Regions from separate parts of the Pantoea phyllosphaerae genome, predicted to be linked through region 1. Evidence: predicted binding sites of a transcription regulator. Region 1 holds the regulator's gene; the other holds the start of a gene.
The links. The regulator PhoB, encoded in region 1, activates phosphate uptake and scavenging genes when phosphate is short. The targets are predictions, from matches to a motif close to CTGTCATAAAACTGNCNNAT.
Positions count from the first base shown of each region.

Region 1 (10,992 bases):
GCGGCGCAACAGCCTGTAACGCGGTTGGGATGGCGCGGTCGCAAAATCCCCCCTTCTCCTGCGCGCCCGTCCCGCTAACGGGCCTGCGCGCAGCGTGCTTGCCCCCTGGGCCATGCGCATTGCTTCTGCACCTTCCCTTCTTTCGCTGGCTTAAGCCTGCCTAATCAATCGCCCTTTTATCCTTAACCGCTCCTGCACTGTTTTTTTAGCGCCGCTGCGAACTTTTCTATATTCGCGCCGACATGATTTTCCGGCCCTGTTTTGACTTAACATAAAGGCGTCAATCATCCCTTTATCATTATTTTTTATTTTTTCTTTTGCTTAATTCGGCGACGGGATTCGCCGATTTCTTTATGGACGACGCCAACGACATCGGCGGTATTAAATACCCTTGTCGCTACTCGGGGAATCCGATAATGAAAACGATCTCATCGCAGGATTATCGCGCGGATATCGATGGCCTGCGCGCCGTGGCGATCCTGCTGGTTGTGCTGTTTCACGCGGGCGTCAGCGCCCTGCCTGGCGGCTACGTCGGCGCCGATCTCTTCTTTGTTATTTCAGGCTTTCTTATCGGCGGCACGCTCTACCGCGACTACACTGCCGGCCACTTCTCGCTCTATCGCTTTGCCGTGCGTCGTATTCGCCGCATTGCGCCTGCGCTGTTGACCATGCTATTCGGGCTGCTGTTTATCGGCTATTTCCTGCTGTCGCCGCTGGAATATAGCCAGCTGGCGAAATACAGCGTTGGCGTCTTTCTTTCGGTGCCCAATATTATTCTGCTAAAAGGCGCAGATTATTTCAGCGCACCGGCAGATTTAAACCCGCTGCTGATCACCTGGTCACTCGGCATTGAAGAGCAGTTCTATCTTGTGCTGCCGGTTATTATGCTGCTGGCCGCCAGAAAGCGCCTCTTATTATTCACGGTGGTGGCGCTGCTGAGCCTGCTGTCGCTGGCGGGCTGCATCTGGCTGACGCCGCAAAACAGCTCGCAGGCCTTCTATCTGCTGCCGACGCGCGGCTGGGAGCTGGGCGCGGGCGTGCTGCTGGCGCTGTGGAGACCGCGGCCGATCGGCGGCCTGTGGGCCAACCTCTTCACGCTGGCCGGACTGGCGCTGATCGCCTCCTGCGCACTCCGGCTCAACAACGGCGAGGGATTTCCCGGCGGCCAGGCGCTGCTGCCGGTGCTGGCGGCCTGCCTGCTGATCGCGGCGCGCAGCGCAGTCAGTCGCCTGGCGCTGGAAAACGCGCCGATGCGCTTTATCGGCAAAATCTCTTACTCCTGGTACCTGTGGCACTGGCCGCTGCTGGCGCTGGCGCGCATCTGCAGCGACGGCCCGGTCAGCGTCAACCAGGGACTGAGCATCAGCGCGATAGCGCTCGGCGTCGCCTGGCTGTCGTGGCGCTACGTTGAGCAGCCGTTCCGCCGACCGGCCAGAGCGCCGCGCGCGGTGATCCCCACCTATTGCCTGATCTCAGCTGTTGCCGCCGCCGCAATGGTGGGCCTGTGGAGCAGCGGCGGCCTGCCGTGGCGCGTCAATGATAAGGTGCTCAGCAGCGAAGCCTACAAAATCGAGGCGCAGGCCGATCCCTGCCTGGCCGATAACGGCGCAGGGCTGCCTTCAGCCAGCCAGCACTGCCAGCCGAAGACGTCGCGCCCCGGTATCGCCCTGGTCGGCGACAGCCATGCGGCGGCGATGCGCAGCGCCGTAGCGCGCTACGCCGAGTCGCAGGACAAGCCGCTCTTTCAGCTAACGAAAGCCACCTGCCCGCTGCTGGCGGCGGGCGTCACGCGTGCGCTCTACCAGCAGCCAGCGCATGCCAGCCAGTGCGAGGCGTTTAACGCCGCAGTGATGAAAGAGCTGGTCAGCCCGCGCATCGACGAGGTGATCATCGCCGCCTCCTGGGCGGCCGGAATCGAAACGCTGCCCGGCGCAGGCTATCGCGACATTCATCATCCCGACAGAGACAACCTCAGCGCGCTGAAACAGGGCATGGACGGGGTTATCGCCCAGCTGCGCCAGGCGGGAAAAAAGGTGGTCTTGATCGAGGATGCACCGCTGCTGTCGCTGGATCCCCTGCGCTACAGCAACAACCGCAACATGCCGCTGCGCCGCGAGCTGAGCCAGTGGCTGAGCGACTGGAAACCGCTGCCGACGCAGAACGCCCGCACCCGGCTCTACTCGCTGCCGGAAGCGGACGTCACGCGACTGCTGCGCAGCTACGAACAGCGCGACGTGCGCGTGGTGTCGTTACAGGAGAATTTATGCAACCGCAGCGGCTGTCTGGTGACCTGGCAGGGTCTGCCGCTCTACTACGACGATAGCCATCTGAGCCCGCAGGGCGTGGAGATCGCGCTGGGCAGCCGCTGGTAGCGGCTTTGCCCCCGGCCATAAAGCAAAACGGCCCGCGCAATCTCCTGCGCGGGCCGTTTTCGTCTTATGACGATTTAAGGCTTACGCACCAGCTTATAGCCCGCCAGCAGCAGCACAATCCACACCAGGCCCACATAGAGCGAAATCCGCGTATCCGGGAAGTAGCCGATCAGCGCGATAATAAAGCCCAGGAACAGCACGCCGAACAGCGAGGTCCAGATGCCGCCCGGCACCGCGAACTGCAGTTTGCTCGCCGCCTCTTTGCCAATCTTGCGGCGGAAAGCGATCTGCGACAGCAGGATCATAATCCACACCCACACGGTGGCGAAGGTGGCCAGCGAGGCGATGACCAGGAAGACTTTCTCCGGCATCAGATAGTTGAGATAGACCGCAATCAGCATCGCCGCCATCATCACCACCACCGTCACCCAGGGAATACCGCGCGCGGAAACCTTCATAAACATCTTCGGCGCGTGGCCCTGCTGCGCCATGCCGTGCAGCATACGTCCGACGCCAAACACGTCGCTGTTGATCGCCGACAGCGACGCCGTCAGCACCACGAAATTCAGGATAGAGGCCGCCGCCGCAATGCCGAGATGCTGGAAGGTCAGCACGAAAGGCGAGCCGTTGGTGCCAACCTGATTCCAGGGGTAGATCGACATAATCACGAACAGCGTGCCGACGTAAAACACCAGAATGCGCATCGGCACCGAGTTGATGGCGCGCGGAATTGACTGCGCCGGATCTTTGGCTTCGCCAGCGGTAATGCCGATAATCTCGATGCCGCCGTAGGCGAACATCACCATCTGCAGCGACAGCAGCATGCCGACGATGCCGTGGGCGAAGAAGCCGCCGTTGCTCCACAGGTTATGAATGCCGGTCGGCTGGCCGCCGTTGCCGATGCCCCAGAAAATCATCGCGAAACCGGCGACGATCATCACCACGATGGTAGCGACCTTAAAGAAAGAGAACCAGAATTCGACTTCGCCGAACACCTTCACGCTCATCAGGTTAACGGCGCCGATAATCAGCACCACGCTCAGCACCCATATCCAGTGCGGCACCTCAGGAAACCAGACGCCCATATAGATGCCGAAGGCGGTCACGTCGGCGATGGCGACGATCAGGATTTCAAAGCAGTAGGTCCAGCCGGTGATATAGCCCGCCAGCGGCCCAAGATAATCCTGCGCATAGCGCGAAAAGGAGCTGGCCTGCGGGTTATTCACCGACATCTCGCCGAGCGCGCGCATAATGATATAGGCCACCGCGCCGCCGATAATATAGGCGAGCAGCACGCTCGGCCCCGCCATCTTGATGGCATCCGCCGACCCGTAAAACAGTCCGGTGCCAATCGCCGATCCCAGCGCCATAAAACGGATATGGCGCGTGCTCAGTCCGCGTTTGAGCTTGTTGGTTTCTTGCATAACAACCTGTACCTGTAAAAGAAAAACCACGGGCAAGCCCGTGGTTACATTGCAGCCAAAGCCCGCAAGCGGGTGAGATGGCCCGAAGAGCAAAGCGTCCCGCGCCATGGACAAAAACGCCGGGAGCGTTTTTGAACAACGCGGCGCGTTGGCCCGTTTACGGGCGCACCTCAAGGATGAGGTGCGTAACGTGCGGGCCGAGCTGGCATGGATGCCATGTTGCGTCTTTGCGATCGGGCCATTTCTCCCGCGTCAGCACTCTGTCACTAAACTAACCACGGGCAAGCCCGTGGTCAGAGAAAACAGCAGCGGCGGTTACGAGTGCGCCGTAACCTGCTCGCGTCCTTTAACGCGATCCACAACCGCCGCGATCAGCAGCATCACCAGCGCGGGCGGCAGCCAGGCGAGTCCCTGGTCCGCCAGCGGCAGCTGCTGGCTGAACGCCGGCAGCATATCCTTGAAGCTGGTGGTTTTCACCCCGTCGACAATGCCGAAAATCAGGCTGACCAGCATGGTCGGCGCAACCAGACGGCTGCTCTTGTTCCACCAGTTCAGGGTGAAACTCAGCACAATCAGCACGATGCACGGCGGATAGATCGCCGTCAGCACCGGAATTGAAATCTGAATCAGATGGCTCAGGCCAAGGTTCGACACCACCATTGAAAACAGACCCAGGATAAAGACCAGTGCTTTATACGACAACGGCAGGTATTGCGCAAAAAATTCCGCACAGGCGCAGGTCAGACCGACCGCCGTCACCATGCAGGCGACGAAAATCAGCGCCGCCAGGAAGAAGCTGCCCATGCCGCCGAAGGTCTGCTGCACGTAGGCATGCAGGATCGCCGCGCCGTTTGCGCTCTGCGCCACCAGCGCGCCGCTGCCGTTGCCAAGTTTGAACAGGCTGAGGTAAACCAGCGTCAGGCCGACGCCTGCAATCAGACCCGCCATTACGGTATAGCGCGTCAGCAGGCTGGCGCTCTCCACGCCGCGCGAGCGCGCCGCATTGACGATAACGATACCGAACACCAGCGCGCCAAGCGTATCCATCGTCAGATAGCCATTAACGAAGCCGCTGGAGAAGGCGGCGCGCTGATAATCTTCCGTTGCAGGCGCGATGGTGCCTGCTGGCCAGATCAGCGCGGCGACGCCGAGCACCGTCAGCGCGACGATTTTCAGCGGCGCGAGGAAATGGCCCACGGTGTCCAGCAGCTTGCCGGGATAGAGCGACACGCCAATCACCAGCACGAAATAGATCAGGCTGTAGATAAACAGCGGCAGCGCGCCGTCGCCGGTCAGCGGTGCGATGCCCATCTCGAACGATACGGTCGCGGTGCGCGGCGTGGCGAACAGCGGGCCGACCGCCAGATAGCAGACGGTGGCCAGCAGCAGGCCGGCGCCCTTGCCGATAGGGGTGCTGAGCGCGTCGACGCCGCCGCCAACGCGTGCCAGCGCGATTACGGTCATTACCGGCAGGCCGACGGCGGTGATCAAGAAGCCAACGGCGGCGGTCCAGACATGTTCACCAGACTGAATACCGACCATCGGCGGGAAAATAATGTTACCCGCGCCGACAAACAGGGCAAACGTCATAAAGCCCAGCGCGAGGATATCCTTCGAGGTTAAACGATGTGTCATACAACTGTATTGCCTGTTACGAGTGTTGCGGTGGAAGTTGGGTTTATGTTGTCCCCAGACCGCGCGTTGACAACGACGTAGCGCACGATGCCAGCGCATTGTGCTTGCCTTAATCGTGTCGCGCAGGTGAATTAAGCTGCTTTTGTTCTGTTCACAAGTGGGATACTACGACAACGGCCGTAAGTAGAACGTTTATAGCGGAGAAAGGCAATACGGGATCGGAAAACCAGAAGGTTATGACGGAAAACAGCCAAAAAGCAGTGAATATCTCGGATATATCTCCGCAGGGCATCAGATGATGTGCTTATTTTTTCTGCATCGCGTAAGAAATTTCAGCGTAAGTGTGCGGCATGATGCACAAAAGGCGCGTTTTACGCGCCTGTTTGCACAAGTTTACAGCCTTACCACACCTGTCCGGCGATATCGACCACCAGGCGAATCTTCGCCCACTGCTGCTCTTCGCTCAGGCTGTTGCCCTCTTCTGTCGAGGCGAAGCCGCACTGCGGGCTGAGGCAAATCTGGTCCAGGCTGACGAATTTCGCCGCCTCCTGCAGACGCGCCTTCACCTGCGCCGGATCTTCCAGCTCGCCGTTTTTGGTGGTCACCAGGCCCAGCACCACTTTCTGGTGGCCTGGCCTGATAAAGCGCAGAGGCTCGAAGCCGCCGGAGCGCTCGTTGTCATACTCCAGGAAGAAAGCGTCGATGTTCACGCCGCCAAACAGAATCTCCGCCACCGGCTCGTAGCCGCCTTCAGAGATCCAGGTCGAGCGGAAGTTGCCGCGGCAGACGTGCAGGCCGACGGTAAGATCGGCGGGCTTGCCCTCCAGCGCCTTGTTGAGCACGCGGGCGTAGGTCTGCGCCAGCTGCTCGGGATCGTCGCCGCGCTCGCGGATTTGACGCTTCTGATCTTCCGAGCAGAGATAGGCCCAGACGGTGTCGTCCAGCTGCAGATAGCGGCAGCCCGCATCGTAAAAGGCTTTGATCGCCGTTTTATAGGTTTCGGCCAGGTCGTCGAAGTAGTCCGCCAGATCGGGATAGACGGTTTCGTCGATCACTTTGCGGCCACCGCGGAAGTGCAGCACGCTCGGGCTGGGAATGGTCATCTTCGGCACCGCGTCGCCCGCGACGCTCTGCAGGAAGCGAAAATGCTCCAGCATCGGGTGATCGCGGAAGCCCAGCTTGCCCACCACGCGCACGCCGTGCGCTTTGGTCTGGACGCCGTTGAACTGAATGCCCTGCTCCGCTTCAAACAGCTCGACGCCCTCCAGGCCACCGAAAAAGTCGAAGTGCCACCAGGCGCGGCGGAACTCGCCGTCGGTCACCACCTGTAGACCATTGGCAATCTGCTTGCTGACGACATCGCGGATTGCGTCGTCTTCGATGCGGGTCAGCGCGGCTTTGTCGATCTGGCCAGCGGCATACTGTTCGCGCGCGTTTTTAATGGCGGCGGGACGCAGGAAGCTGCCGACGGTATCGGCGCGGAACGGGGCGGTCTGTGCGGTCATCTTCACTCCTGGCACCCTGAGCGTTAATCACGTCAGGGAATAATTTCGCTAAGTTATATATAGCCATCTGGATGGCTAAACGTCTGTGGACAGAGTGGCACGCGCGCGCCTTATCTGCAACAGAAGAAATTTCAGCGGAGTTGAAAAAAATTCACGTTAGCGCTTACTTCGCCTCTAGCGCTGCCAGTGCCTGCTCGCGCTGCGCCGCTGACAGCGGAAGATAGCCCGCTTCGCTGACGCGGCGCTGGCCCTGCGGCGAAAGCACCTGATGAAGAAAGGCGTTTACCAGCGGCGGCAGCGGCTTGCCCGGCGGCTTGTTGACATAGATATAGAGCGGGCGCGCCCAGGGGTAGCGGCCGCTGCGGATAGAGTCGGCGTCCGGCGCTACCGCCGCGCCCTGCGCGTCAGCGACGGCAAGCATCTTCACGCCGCTGAGATGAAAACCGAAGCTGGCGTAGCCAATGCTGCGCGGATTGGCGGCGACCGCCTGCACCACGGCGGCCGAGCCGGGAAACTCCGCCACGTCGGCGCGAAAATCGCCGTTGCACAGCGCCTGCTGCTTAAAGAAGCCCCAGGTGCCCGAGGCGGAGTTGCGTCCGTAGCGCTGAATCGGTCGCCGCGCCCAGTCGGGCTGTCGCACGCCCATATCGCCCCAGCGCGCTGGCACCTGCGGCGCGCCGCACAGGCGCGTCACGGAAAAGATGGCGTCGAGCTGGCGCATAGCGATCTGCGTGAGCGGATTGCGCTGATTAACCACCACCACCAGCGCGTCGAGCGCCACCGGCACGGCGAGCGGAGGGTAGCCATAGCGCGCCTGAAAGGTTTGCCGCTCTTCCGCCTGCATGGGGCGGCTCATCGGGCCGAGCTGCGCGGCACCCGCCGCCAGCGCCGTCGGCGCGGTGGAAGAGCCGGAGGCCTGCACCTGTAGATTGACGCCCGGCGCCCGCGCGCTGAAATCTTCGCTCCACAGCATCATCAGCGTTCCCAGCGTGTCTGAGCCGACGCTGCTGAGGTTGCCGGTGAGCATTTCAGGCTGAGGCGCCGCCAGCGTCAGCGCGGGCGAAAAGAGAGAAAGCAACAGCAGCCAGACGCGCATAAGAGGTTCCATTAACGGTTAATGGACGGCATTCTCCTGCAATCCTGCGCTGACGATCAACCTTGACGGCAGCGTAAAGGTAAAACAGGTCTCTTTATCGGGAATGCTGGTGATCTCCAGCCGCGCATTATGGTGGCTCAGGGCGTGCTTGACGATCGCCAGCCCCAGACCGCTGCCGCCGGTGGCGCGCGAGCGCGCCTTATCCACGCGGTAGAAGCGCTCGGTCAGGCGCGGCAGGTGCTCAGCTGAAATCCCCGGCCCGTTGTCGCAGACCTTGAACTGTGCGCCCTGGCGGCTGCGCAGCCAGCTGATGTCGATGCGCGTGCCTTCTGGCGTATGATTGACCGCGTTGTACACCAGGTTAGAGAGGGCGCTGCGCAGCTGATCGTCGTCGCCGAGCACCTTGAGATGCGGATCGGTATGGAAGTGGATCTGGTGACGGCCGCCGCTCAGCGTCTCCGCTTCGCGCTGCAGCAGATGCAGCATCATCGGCACGTCCACCGTCTCTTTCATGTCGATGGCTGGCGCCGCCTCAATGCGCGACAGCGTCAGCAGCTGGCGCACCAGGCTGTCCATGCGGCGCGTTTGCTCCTGCATGGTCTGCAGCGCTTTGCCGCGCGAGCGCTCGTTCATCACCGAGTCGTTCATCATCTCCAGATAGCCCTGCAGCACCGTCAGCGGCGTGCGCAGTTCATGGCTGACGTTGGCGAAGAAGTTGCGCCGCGCCCCTTCCAGCTGGTGCATCTGCGTCACGTCGCGCGCCACCATCAGCCACTGCCCCTCGCTATAGGGCATGATGCGAAACTCCATGTGGCGCTGGTTATTGAAAATGAGGGTGAGCGGCTTGTTGAAATCGCGCTGGCGAATATAGCGGGAGAACTCCGGATAGCGCAGCAGGTTAAGGATGTTCTGGCCGTTATCTTCCGGCCAGCGCAGGCCGAGGTGCTGCTGCGCCAGGCCGTTGCACCAGAAAATAGCGCCCTCTTCCGTGGTCAGCACCACCGCGTCGGGCAGCGTCTCGGCGCCGCTGCGAAAGCGCTTGATCAGATTGCCCAGCTCGCGCCGCCGCCGCCGGTTGCGCAGCTGCATCTGATAGAGACCGTAAAACAGCGGTTCCCAGCTCGCCTTTCCGGTGGGCGGCGTCATGGTGCGATCGACCCACAGCCAGTGCGACAGCCGCATCAGATTAGAGAAGTGCCACAGCAGCATCCCCAGCACGCTAATCAGCAGCAGCCAGGGGAGATAACCAAAAATCAATCCGACAATCAGCGCAGGCAGACAGGCCAGCGCCAGCTCAGAGAGCAGTCTCTTCCAGGAGAGTCGTTCCAGCACGGTAAAGACTCCGTTTAGTAGCGGGCGGAGAAACGATACCCCGTTCCGCGAACGGTTTGAACCATGCGATCGTGGCCGGAAACTTCCAGCGCCTTACGTAAGCGGCGGATATGCACGTCAACGGTGCGATCTTCCACATAAACATTGGTGCCCCAGACGTGGTTCAGCAGCTGCTCGCGGCTGTAAACGCGCTCGGGATGCGTCATAAAGAAGTGCAGCAGCTTATATTCGGTCGGGCCCATCTCAAGCGGCGTCGATTCCGACATCACGCGGTGCGAGGAGGGATCCAGGCTCAAACCCTGCATCTCAATCACCTCTTCCACCGCCATCGGCGAAATGCGGCGCATCACCGCCTTGATGCGCGCCATCAGCTCTTTCGGCGAAAAAGGCTTGGTGATGTAATCATCCGCGCCCACTTCCAGACCGCGCACCCGATCTTCCTCTTCGCCGCGCGCCGTCAGCATCATTACCGGAATATCGCGCGTCAGGGCCTCGCGCTTGAGGTGCTTGATAAACTGAATGCCGCTGCCGCCCGGCAACATCCAGTCCAGCAGAATTAAATCTGGCCAGGGCTCAATCAGTTTCCCTACCGCGCTGTCATAATCCTCGGCCTCAATGGGCTGGTAGTCGTTCTGTTCCAGAACAAAGCACAACATTTCACGGATAGGGGCTTCATCTTCCACAACCAAAATGCGCTTAGCCATTGCAACTCCTGCTGATGTGACTGCTGTCACCGTTATATGCGGCGCCATTATGCGTCAGATTTATGACACTTTTATGAAAAACATAGCCGCTTAATCAGCGCGTTAACACTGCTTTATAACCGCTGGCGCCGCTTTTTTTGCTTTTGCGCCATAGCCGGTATAATCCTCCGGCAAACCGTTACCGCAGGGAGTTTTATGCGCATCATTCATACCGCGGACTGGCACCTCGGTCAGTTTTTCTATAACAAGAGCCGGGCGGCCGAGCACCAGGCCTTTCTCGACTGGCTGCTGGCGCGCATTGAGGAGCATCAGGTCGATGCGCTGATCGTCGCGGGCGACCTTTTCGACAGCGGCACGCCGCCAAGCTACGCGCGCGAACTCTTTAACCGTTTCGTGGTGGCGCTGCAGCCAACCGGCTGCCAGCTGGTGGTGCTGGCGGGCAATCACGATTCGGTCGCCACCCTCAACGAATCGCGCGCCCTGCTCGCCTGCCTGAATACCCAGGTGATCACCACGCCGCAGGCGGATCACAATCTGCTGCTGCTGCGCGACCGCGCCGGCGAACCAGGCGCGCTGCTCTGCGCCATTCCCTATCTGCGACCGCGCGATATTATGCGCAGCCGCGCGGGCCAGTCGGGGCGCGAAAAGCAGCTCAGCCTGCTGGAGGCGATCGCCGCGCACTACCAGCGCAGCGTCGACGCGGCGCGCGCGCATCCGCTGGCGCTGCCGGTCATCGCCACTGGCCATCTCACCACCGTCGGCGTCAGCAAAAGCGATTCGGTGCGCGATATCTATATCGGCACGCTCGACGCCTTTCCCGCGTCGGCTTTTCCCGACGTCGACTACGTGGCGCTCGGCCATATCCATCGCGCCCAGCGCGTCGCCAACAGCGATCATATTCGCTACAGCGGCTCGCCGATCCCG
Region 1 is NZ_JBPFDE010000003.1:237,210-248,201, forward strand. Features, by position in the region: gene ACR6A7_RS06580 (acyltransferase family protein) at 417-2,372, shown strand; gene proY (proline-specific permease ProY) at 2,447-3,796, opposite strand; gene brnQ (branched-chain amino acid transporter carrier protein BrnQ) at 4,112-5,431, opposite strand; gene ACR6A7_RS06595 (cobalamin-independent methionine synthase II family protein) at 5,833-6,936, opposite strand; gene ACR6A7_RS06600 (PstS family phosphate ABC transporter substrate-binding protein) at 7,100-8,032, opposite strand; gene phoR (phosphate regulon sensor histidine kinase PhoR) at 8,051-9,364, opposite strand; gene phoB (phosphate response regulator transcription factor PhoB) at 9,379-10,068, opposite strand; gene sbcD (exonuclease subunit SbcD) at 10,264-10,992, shown strand, end outside.

Region 2 (10,992 bases), on a different contig from region 1:
TCAGGCGGACCTGATTCAGGAAGGGAACATCGGCCTGATGAAGGCGGTGCGTCGCTTTAATCCTGAAGTGGGCGTGCGCCTGGTCTCTTTCGCCGTGCACTGGATTAAAGCCGAGATTCACGAATACGTGCTGCGCAACTGGCGTATCGTGAAGGTCGCTACCACAAAAGCACAGCGCAAGCTGTTCTTTAACCTGCGTAAAACCAAGCAGCGTCTGGGCTGGTTCAATCAGGACGAAGTCGAGATGGTGGCGCGTGAACTGGGCGTAAGCAGCAAAGACGTGCGTGAAATGGAATCGCGTATGGCTGCGCAGGATATGACCTTCGATATGTCTGCCGACGATGAGAGCGGCGAAGGCAAAGCGATGGCGCCGGTGCTCTATCTGCAGGATAAAACGTCAGACTTTGCCGACGGCATCGAAGAGGATAACTGGGAATCGCACGCGGCGGATAAGCTGAGCGATGCGATGCAGGGCCTCGACGAGCGTAGCCAACATATCATCCGCGCCCGCTGGCTGGATGAAGATAACAAAACCACGCTGCAGGAACTGGCAGATCGCTACGGCGTGTCGGCCGAACGCGTACGGCAGCTGGAAAAAAATGCCATGAAAAAACTCCGCATGGCAATTGAGGCATAACGGAACGGCAAAAACGGGCGACGCGAGTCGCCCTTTTTTTTGCCCGCTATTTCACCCAGCCATCCGCCTGCGCGCGAAAACCGCAGGCCTGCATAAACGCCGCGCGCTCGCCCTGATTCGCGCTGCCTTCGTCCGCCACCCACCAGCTTGAGACCGAGCCATTTTGTGCAAGCGTCTCTTCCAACAGATAACGCCCTACGCCGCGACGGCGCGTCACCTCGCGCACCTCCAGCTGTGAAATAGTCCCCTGGGTTCCCACGAGCGTCAGCTTTAAGGCACCCAGCAGCCGCGCATTAAAACGGGCGGCATAAAGGCGAACATTTTCGTTCAGGCTGCTCTCCAGCGCAGCGATCTCCTCATCTGGCCAGATTTTCGCAAGGTCGATGCGGTCCTGCGCGCTCAGCGTGGTCAGGCGCAGAATAGTGAGTTTCATAACAAACACCTGTACTAGTCGAAAGGGCATAGTGTAGCGAATTTAGACAGTCAGAGCGCCGTCACTTTTTTAAGTTGAAAACAGGTCAAAAGATGGTCTGGATGCCAGGATAGAGGAGATAAAGAACAATAAGCGGCGTAAAAGCCAGCATAACGCGCTGGAGAAATAGCGGATGAGCCTGCATAACAACCAGATGATTATGCTGTTTCAGCTGGCTATTTCCCAATGTGTCAGTTGATTTACAGAAGAAACTTCCTGTTTAATAACCTGAAAAATAAAGCCTTATTACCAAAAAATACCGGAAAAGTTCGCTAAATCATTCATAAACATCATTTTTCAGCTTTATCCGGTAGCAAAAGCAAACCACAAATCACAGACACAACAAGATGGGGAAGTCCGCATGAAAATGAGTAAAGGCCGCGCATTACTGGCGGGTTGCGTTGCGTTGGCGATGAGCCACGCCGCTCTGGCTGACGACATCAAAATCGCTATCGTCGGTGCCGTAACCGGCCCGGTCGCGCAGTATGGCGATATGCAGTTCACCGGCGCCGCGCAGGCGATTAAGGATATCAACGCCAAAGGCGGCGTAAACGGCAATAAGCTGGTGGGCGTGGAGTATGACGACGCCTGCGACCCGAAACAGGCGGTGGCGGTGGCGAACAAGGTCGTCAACGACGGCATCAAGTACGTTATCGGCCATCTTTGCTCCTCTTCTACTCAGCCTGCGTCCGACATCTATAACGACGAAGGCGTGCTGATGATTACCCCGGCCGCTACCGCGCCGGAGCTGACCGCCCGCGGTTACGAAACCATTATGCGCACCACCGGCCTGGACTCCGATCAGGGGCCGACCGCGGCAAACTATATTCTCGACCAAATCAAGCCTAAACGTATCGCCGTGGTGCATGACAAGCAGCAGTACGGCCAGGGCCTGGCGGAATCGGTGCAGAAAACCCTGAAGGCGAAAGGCGGCAACGTGGTGCTGTTTGAAGGCATTACCGCGGGTGATAAAGACTTCTCTACGCTGATCGCGCGCCTGAAGAAAGAGAACGTCGACTTCGTTTACTACGGCGGTTACTACCCGGAAATGGGCCAGATTCTGCGCCAGGCGAAAGCGGCTGGCCTGAACGCCGGCTTTATGGGACCGGAAGGCGTGGGCAACGCCTCGCTCTCCAATATCGCGGGCGACGCCTCGGAAGGCATCTATGTAACGCTGCCGAAGCGCTATGACCAGCTGCCGGAGAACAAGGCGATTGTCGATGCTATCAAGACCAACAGCGCGCAGAACCGCAAGGATCCGACCGGTCCGTTCGTCTGGACCACCTATGCGGCGATCCAGTCGCTGGCGGCTGGCATTGAGCGCAGCAAGAGCGACGAGCCGGAAGAGATTGCGAAAAACCTGAAGGGCGGCGAGCCGGTGCCGACAGTGATGGGCAACCTGAGCTGGGATCAGAAAGGCGATCTGAAAGGCTTCGAGTTCGGCGTATTCAAATGGCACAAAGACGGTTCTTCAACCGCAGTTAAGTAATGTTCCATCGACAGACCAATCCCTTGCCGCGTCGGCAGGGGATTTTCCCGTTCTTATGCAGGTCTTCACTATGTCCGAGCAGTTTCTTTATTTCACACAGCAGATGCTTAACGGGGTCACCCTCGGCAGCACCTATGCGCTGATCGCCATCGGTTACACCATGGTTTACGGCATCATCGGCATGATCAACTTCGCCCACGGCGAGGTCTATATGATCGGCAGCTATGTCTCCTTTATCGTGATTGCCGCCCTGATGATGATGGGCATCGACACCGGCTGGCTGATGATTGCCGCCGGCTTCGTGATGGCGATCCTGATCTCCAGCGCCTACGGCTGGAGCATCGAGCGCGTCGCCTATAAGCCGGTGCGATCGTCGAAGCGCCTGATCGCGCTGATCTCCGCCATCGGTATGTCGATCTTCCTGCAGAACTACGTCAGCCTGACGCAGGGCTCGCGCGACCTCGCGCTGCCGAGCCTGATTACCGGCCAGTGGACGCTGGGCGAGAGCAACGGCTTTGCCGCCACCGTCTCCACCATGCAGATCGTCATCTGGCTGGTGACCTTCCTGGCGATGCTGGCGCTGACGCTGTTTATCCGCTATTCGCGTATGGGCCGCGCCTGCCGCGCCTGCGCCGAAGATCTGAAAATGGCGAGCCTGCTCGGCATCAATACCGACCGCGTGATTTCGCTCACCTTCGTGATTGGCGCGGCGATGGCGGCGGTGGCGGGCGTGCTGCTCGGCCAGTTCTACGGCTCAATTAACCCCTTTATCGGCTTTATGGCCGGCATGAAGGCCTTTACCGCCGCGGTGCTGGGCGGTATCGGCAGCATTCCCGGCGCGATGATTGGCGGCCTGGTGCTCGGCATCGCCGAAGCGCTGACTTCTGCCTATCTCAGCACCGAATATAAAGACGTGGTCTCTTTTGCGCTGCTGATCGTGGTGCTGCTGGTGATGCCGACCGGCATTCTGGGCCGCCCGGAGGTTGAGAAAGTATGAAATCTTCCTTTATCAATGCGCTGCTCTCCTCCCTGATGCTGCTGGTGCTGGCCAGCTTTTTTATGGGCATGCGTCTCGGCCTCGACGGCACGCGTCTGGTGGTGCAGAGCGCTGGCGACGTGCGCTGGAACTGGATTTTCGTCGGCTGCGGCGTGGTCTTTCTCTTTCAGCTGCTGCGCCCGTTCTGGCAGCGCGGCCTGAAAAAGATCTCCGGTCCGGCGCTGGTGCTGCCCGGCATCGACGGCTCCACGCCGAAGCAGAAGCTGTTTATGCTGGCGCTGATCGTCGTCGCGGTCGCCTGGCCCTTTTTCGTCTCGCGCGGTGCGGTGGACATCGCCACGCTGACGCTGATCTACGTGATGCTCGGCCTCGGGCTCAACGTGGTGGTCGGCCTGTCAGGTTTGCTGGTGCTTGGTTACGGCGGCTTCTACGCTATCGGCGCCTACACCTTCGCGCTGCTGAATCACTACTTCGGCCTCGGCTTCTGGGAGTGTCTGCCGCTGGCGGGCATCGTCTCGGCGCTGTTCGGGCTGCTGTTGGGCTTCCCGGTGCTGCGCCTGCGCGGCGACTATCTGGCGATCGTCACGCTCGGCTTCGGCGAAATCGTGCGCATTTTGCTGCTGAACAACACTGCGCTGACCGGCGGTCCCAACGGCATCGCGCAGATCCCTAAGCCGTCGCTGTTTGGCCTCGAGTTCGGCCGTAAAGTCTCCGAGGGCGGCTGGAGCACCTTCCACGAATTTTTCGGCCTGAAATATGACCCCAGCGACCGCGTGATTTTCCTCTATCTGGTGGCGCTGCTGCTGGTGGCGCTGACGCTGTTCGTGATTAACCGCCTGCTGCGCATGCCGCTGGGCCGCGCGTGGGAAGCGCTGCGTGAAGATGAGATCGCCTGCCGCTCGCTCGGCCTGAGCCCGACGCGCATCAAGCTGACCGCCTTTACCATTAGCGCCGCGTTCGCTGGCTTCGCCGGCACGCTGTTCGCCGCGCGCCAGGGCTTTGTCAGCCCGGAATCCTTTACCTTTGTCGAATCCGCCTTCGTGCTGGCGATTGTGGTGCTGGGCGGCATGGGCTCGCAGTTCGCCGTGATCCTCGCCGCTATCCTGCTGGTGGTGTCGCGCGAGCTGATGCGCGATCTGAACGAATACAGCATGCTGGTGCTGGGCGGCCTGATGGTGCTGATGATGATCTGGCGTCCGCAGGGGCTGCTGCCGATGAAGCGTCCGCACCTGAAACTGAAGCAGAAACAAGGAGAGCAGGCATGAGTCAGCCTTTATTAGCCGTTGAAGGCCTGATGATGCGCTTCGGCGGCCTGCTGGCGGTCAATAACGTGGCGCTGGAGCTGCGCCCGCAGGAGATCGTCTCGCTGATCGGTCCCAACGGCGCGGGAAAGACCACCGTCTTCAACTGCCTGACCGGCTTCTACAAGCCGACCGGCGGCACCATTAAGCTGCGCGAGCAGCATCTGGAAGGCATGCCCGGCCAGCAGATCGCCCGCATGGGCGTGGTGCGCACCTTTCAGCACGTTCGCCTGTTCCGTGAGATGACGGTCATCGAGAACCTGCTGGTGGCGCAGCATCAGCATCTGAAAAGCGGCCTCTTCTCAGGCCTGTTCAAAACCCCGGCGTTTCGTCGCGGCGAGAGCGAGGCGCTGGATCGCGCCGCCACCTGGCTGGAGCGTATCGGGCTGCTCGATCTGGCCAATCGCCAGGCGGGCAATCTGGCCTACGGTCAGCAGCGCCGTCTGGAGATTGCGCGCTGCATGGTGACGCGTCCGGAGATCCTGATGCTGGACGAACCGGCGGCCGGGCTGAATCCGAAAGAGACGCACGAGCTGGATGAGCTGATCGCCGAACTGCGCGGCGAGCACAAGGTGTCCGTCCTGCTGATAGAACATGATATGAAGCTGGTGATGGGCATTTCCGACCGAATCTATGTGGTGAACCAGGGTACGCCGCTGGCCAACGGCACGCCGGAAGAGGTGCGTAATAATCCGGATGTGATCCGAGCCTATTTAGGAGAGGCGTAACATGGCAAATCCAATGTTATCCGTTAACAACGTTAGCGCGCACTACGGCAAGATCCAGGCGCTGCACAACGTCAGCCTGCATATCAGCCAGGGCGAAATCGTCACGCTGATCGGCGCCAATGGCGCGGGGAAAACCACGCTGCTCGGCACGCTGTGCGGCGAGCCGCGCGCCACCCAGGGCAGCATTACCTTCGACGGCAAAATCATTACCGACTGGCAAACCGCGCGCATCATGCGCGAGGCGATCGCTATCGTGCCGGAGGGGCGCCGGGTGTTTTCGCGCATGACGGTAGAGGAGAACCTGGCGATGGGCGGCTTTTTCGCCAGCCGTCAGGAGTATCAGACGCGCATCGCGCGCGTTTATGCGCTCTTTCCGCGTCTGGCGGAGCGTAAAATCCAGCGCGCGGGCACCATGTCCGGCGGCGAGCAGCAGATGCTGGCGATCGGCCGCGCGCTGATGAGCCAGCCGCGTCTGCTGCTGCTGGACGAGCCCTCCCTGGGGCTGGCGCCGATTATTATCCAGCAGATCTTCGATACCATCGAGCAGCTGCGCAAAGAGGGGATGACCATCTTTCTGGTGGAGCAGAACGCTAACCAGGCGCTGAAGCTGGCGGATCGCGGCTATGTGCTGGAGAACGGGCACGTGGTGCTGGAAGATACGGGGGAAGCTCTGCTCTCCAACGAAGCCGTCCGCAGCGCTTATTTGGGTGCTTAGGCCTGGCTTACTTGCCATTTCGACGCCGGGCAGTGCTCGCATTCCTCACGTACTTTAGTACGCTCCGGATGGTGCGCGCTGGCCGGTGCCGAACTGGCTGCGCCGCCGACGGCCTTTGGCTGTGGTGCGATAACACAATTTAGATAAAACCTCCTTCATCTGGCCGTCATCCGGCTGTCATCTCGCTGTTATTAATCCGTCATTTTCCCGTGTCATGTTACTTCGCGAACAAAAAATGCGTGATATCGCGCGTACCTACCTGCACAGGAAAACTCTATGTCTGTCTTTACTTATAAAAAAAGCCTGATGAGTGCGGTTCTGGGCCTGGCCATCAGCGGCAACGCGCTGGCCGCCACTGAAATTCCTTTCTGGCACTCAATGGAGGGCGAGTTAGGCAAAGAGGTCGACTCGCTGGCGCAACGTTTCAACCAGGCGCATCCCGACTATAAAATCGTGCCGACCTATAAAGGCAACTACGAGCAGAGCCTCGCGGCAGGCATCGCAGCGGTGCGTACCGGCAAAGCGCCGGCCATTTTGCAGGTTTATGAAGTCGGCACCGCCACCATGATGGCGTCGAAGGCGATCGTGCCGGTGCATCAGGTCTTCCAGGACGCGGGCATTCCCTTCGATGAAAAACAGTTTGTGCCGACCGTGGCGGGCTACTACAGCGACGCCAGCGGCCATCTGATCTCTCAGCCGTTCAACAGCTCCACGCCGGTGCTCTACTACAACAAAGACGCCTTTAAAAAAGCGGGCCTGAACCCGGATCAGCCACCGAAAACCTGGCAGGCGCTGGCGAAAGATGCCGACGCGCTGCGTAAGGCAGGCATGAGCTGCGGCTACGCCAGCGGCTGGCAGGGCTGGATCCAGATCGAAAACTTCAGTGCCTGGCACGCCTTGCCGGTCGCCAGCAAAAACAACGGCTTCGACGGCACCGATGCGGTGCTGGAGTTCAACAAGCCGGTGCAGGTGCGTCATATCCAGATGCTGGAGGAGATGAACAAGAAAGGCGACTTCACCTACTTCGGCCGTAAAGACGAATCCACCGCCAAGTTCTATAACGGCGACTGCGGCATCACCACCGCCTCTTCAGGTTCGCTGGCGGATATCAAACACTACGCCAAATTTAACTTCGGCGTCGGCATGATGCCCTATGACGATACGGTGCCGAACGCGCCGCAGAACGCCATTATCGGCGGTGCCAGCCTGTGGGTAATGAAAGGCAAAGACGCCAACACCTACAAGGGCGTCGCGGAATTTATGCAGTTCCTCGCGCAGCCGGAAATCGCCGCTGAATGGCATCAGAAAACCGGCTACCTGCCGATTACCACCGCCGCCTACGAGCTGAGCAAGCAGCAGGGCTTCTACGACAAGAACCCTGGCGCGGATATCGCAACACGTCAGATGCTGAACAAAGATCCGCTGCCGTTCACCAAAGGTATGCGCCTGGGCAATATGCCGCAGATTCGCACCATCGTTGACGAAGAGCTGGAAGGCGTCTGGACCGGCAAGCAGACGCCGCAGGCCGCGCTGGATAGCGCGGTGAAACGCGGCAATGAACTGCTGCGCCGCTTTGAACAGCAGGTGAAGTAACCTGTGACGTTAAAAGGGCCGGCGCTGCTGGCCCTGTTCTCTTTCTCAGACAGAGTACGCTATGTCTTCATCTCGCCCGGTGTTTCGCACCAGTCTGTTGCCCTATCTGCTGGTGCTGCCGCAGCTGCTGATTACCGCTATCTTTTTCCTCTGGCCCGCGGGCGAAGCGCTGTGGTATTCGCTGCAAAACCTCGATCCCTTCGGCCTCTCCAGCACCTTTGTCGGCCTGGACAATTTCAGGCGCCTGTTTCAGGACAGCTACTATCTCGACGCCTTCTGGACCACCATCGTGTTCAGCACGCTGGTCACGGTGTGCGGCATGGTGCTGTCGCTGCTGCTGGCGGCGCTGGTGGATTACGTTATCCGGCTGCGCAAGCTCTACCAGACGCTGCTGCTGCTGCCCTACGCGGTGGCGCCGGTGGTTGCGGCGGTGATGTGGATGTTTCTGTTCAATCCCGGCCTCGGCCTGATTAGCCACTTTCTCAACCAGCTTGGCTATAGCTGGAACTATGCCCAGAACAGCGGCCAGGCGATGTTCCTGATTGTCGTCGCCTCGATCTGGCAGCAGATGAGCTACAACTTTCTCTTCTTTTTCGCCGCGCTGCAGTCGATTCCGAAATCGCTGGTGGAGGCCGCAGCGATCGACGGCGCCGGGCCGGTGCGCCGCTTCTTCAATCTGTCGCTGCCGCTGATTACGCCGGTGAGCTTTTTCCTGCTGGTGGTGAACCTGATCTACGCCTTCTTCGATACCTTTCCGGTTATCGACGCCGCGACCGGCGGCGGGCCGGTGCAGGCCACCACCACGCTGATCTACAAAATCTATCGCGAAGGCTTTACCGGACTGGATCTCTCTTCATCGGCGGCGCAGTCGGTGGTGCTGATGCTGCTGGTGATTGGCCTGACCGTGATTCAGTTCCGCTTCGTTGAGCGTAAGGTGCAGTACCAATGATTGAAAACCGTCGCGGGCTGGATATCTTCAGCCACACGCTGCTGGTGCTGGGCGTGCTCACCATTCTTTTTCCGCTCTACGTCGCCTTCGTTGCCGCCACGCTGGATAACGAGGCGGTCTATCAGGTGCCGATGACCCTCATACCTGGCACCCACCTGTGGGAGAACGTCTCGCGCATCTGGACCCAGGGGGTTAACGGCAGCGGCCCGGCGTTTAGCCTGATGCTGCTCAACAGCCTGATTATGGCGTTCGGTATTACCGTCGGCAAAATTACGGTGTCGATGCTCTCCGCCTTTGCGCTGGTCTGGTTTCGCTTTCCGCTGCGCACGCTCTTTTTCTGGCTGATTTTCATTACGCTGATGCTGCCGGTCGAGGTGCGTATTTTCCCTACCGTGCAGGTGATCGCCGATCTCAATATGCTCGACAGCTACAGCGGCCTGACGCTGCCGCTGATGGCATCGGCCACGGCGACCTTTCTGTTCCGCCAGTTCTTTATGTCGCTGCCGGATGAGCTGATCGAGGCGGCGCGCATCGACGGCGCCAGCGCGCTGCGCTTCTTCTGGGACATCGTGCTGCCGCTGTCGAAAACCAACCTCGCGGCGCTGTTCGTCATCACCTTTATCTACGGCTGGAACCAGTATCTCTGGCCGCTGCTGATCGTCAACGACGCCTCGCTCAGCACCGCAGTGGCGGGGATCAAAAGTATGATCTCCACCAGCGGATCGCCGACGCAGTGGAACGAAGTGATGGCGGCAATGTTATTAACCCTGATCCCACCGGTAGTGGTGGTGCTGGTCATGCAGCGTGCCTTCGTGCGTGGCCTGGTCGAGAGCGAGAAATAAGCATGGCAGGCGTAACCCTTCAGGCGGTAACCAAGTCCTACGACGGCAAGAATCAAATCATTCAGCCGCTCAACGTCACCGTCAACGACGGCGAATTTATGGTGATGGTCGGCCCCTCCGGCTGCGGAAAATCGACGCTGCTGCGCATGGTGGCCGGGCTGGAGCGCGTCACCTCCGGCGATATCTATATCGATGACAGACGCGTCACCCAGCTGGAGCCGAAAGATCGCGGCATCGCGATGGTGTTTCAGAACTACGCGCTCTATCCGCATATGACGGTCGAGGAGAATATGGCCTATGGGCTGAAGATCCGCGGCATGAGCAAAGAGCATATCCGCCTGCGCGTGCTGGAGGCGGCGCGCAGCCTGGAGCTGGATCAGCTGCTGAGCCGCCGTCCACGCGAGCTTTCCGGCGGCCAGCGCCAGCGCGTGGCGATGGGCCGCGCCATCGTGCGCGAGCCCTCGGTGTTTCTGTTCGACGAGCCGCTCTCCAACCTGGACGCGCGGCTGCGTGTGCAGATGCGACTGGAGCTGCAGCAGCTGCACCGTCGCCTGCAAACCACCAGCCTTTACGTCACGCACGATCAGGTCGAAGCGATGACGCTGGCGCAGCGCGTGATGGTATTGAACAAGGGCTTTGTCGAGCAGATCGGCACGCCGGTAGAGATTTACGAGCGTCCCGCCAGCCAGTTCGTCGCTTCCTTTATCGGCGCGCCGGCGATGAACCTGATTGACGGCCAGATCGGCAGCGACGGCACGCGCTTCAATATCGACCACTCCTACTCTCTGCCGCTCGGCGAGATCAAGGCGAAGTGGGCGAATCGTGCCGTGACGCTCGGCATCCGTCCCGAACATGTGCGCATCAGCCCGCGCGAGCGCGAGGGCATTCCGCAGCGCGTCGAGACGCTGGAGCTGCTCGGCGCGGACAACCTGGCGCACGGGCGCATCGGCGAGACGCCGCTGGTGGTGCGTCTGCCGCACAGCGAACGCCCGCAGGCGGGCAGCACGCTGTGGCTGCATCTGCCGTCGGATGCGTTACACTATTTCGATTCAACGACCGGAAAGCGTCTGGAATGAGCACATACAACTGGCCCTATCCTCATATCGTTGCCCACCGCGGCGGCGGCAAACTGGCCCCGGAAAATACCCTGGCGGCGATCGACGTCGGCGCGAAGTGGGGCCATACCATGATCGAGTTCGACGCGAAGCTGTCGCAGGATAAGCAGATTTTTCTGCTGCACGACGACACGCTGGATCGCACCAGCAGCGG
Region 2 is NZ_JBPFDE010000006.1:142,936-153,927, forward strand. Features, by position in the region: gene rpoH (RNA polymerase sigma factor RpoH) at 1-637, shown strand, start outside; gene panM (aspartate 1-decarboxylase autocleavage activator PanM) at 684-1,070, opposite strand; gene ACR6A7_RS10450 (branched-chain amino acid ABC transporter substrate-binding protein) at 1,471-2,598, shown strand; gene livH (high-affinity branched-chain amino acid ABC transporter permease LivH) at 2,669-3,595, shown strand; gene ACR6A7_RS10460 (high-affinity branched-chain amino acid ABC transporter permease LivM) at 3,592-4,860, shown strand; gene livG (high-affinity branched-chain amino acid ABC transporter ATP-binding protein LivG) at 4,857-5,624, shown strand; gene livF (high-affinity branched-chain amino acid ABC transporter ATP-binding protein LivF) at 5,626-6,339, shown strand; gene ugpB (sn-glycerol-3-phosphate ABC transporter substrate-binding protein UgpB) at 6,616-7,932, shown strand; gene ugpA (sn-glycerol-3-phosphate ABC transporter permease UgpA) at 7,994-8,881, shown strand; gene ugpE (sn-glycerol-3-phosphate ABC transporter permease UgpE) at 8,878-9,723, shown strand; gene ACR6A7_RS10490 (sn-glycerol-3-phosphate import ATP-binding protein UgpC) at 9,726-10,799, shown strand; gene ugpQ (glycerophosphodiester phosphodiesterase) at 10,796-10,992, shown strand, end outside.
Region 2: ugpB (sn-glycerol-3-phosphate ABC transporter substrate-binding protein UgpB) is a predicted target of PhoB. The motif match lies at 6,525-6,544, and genes of this name have one in related genera.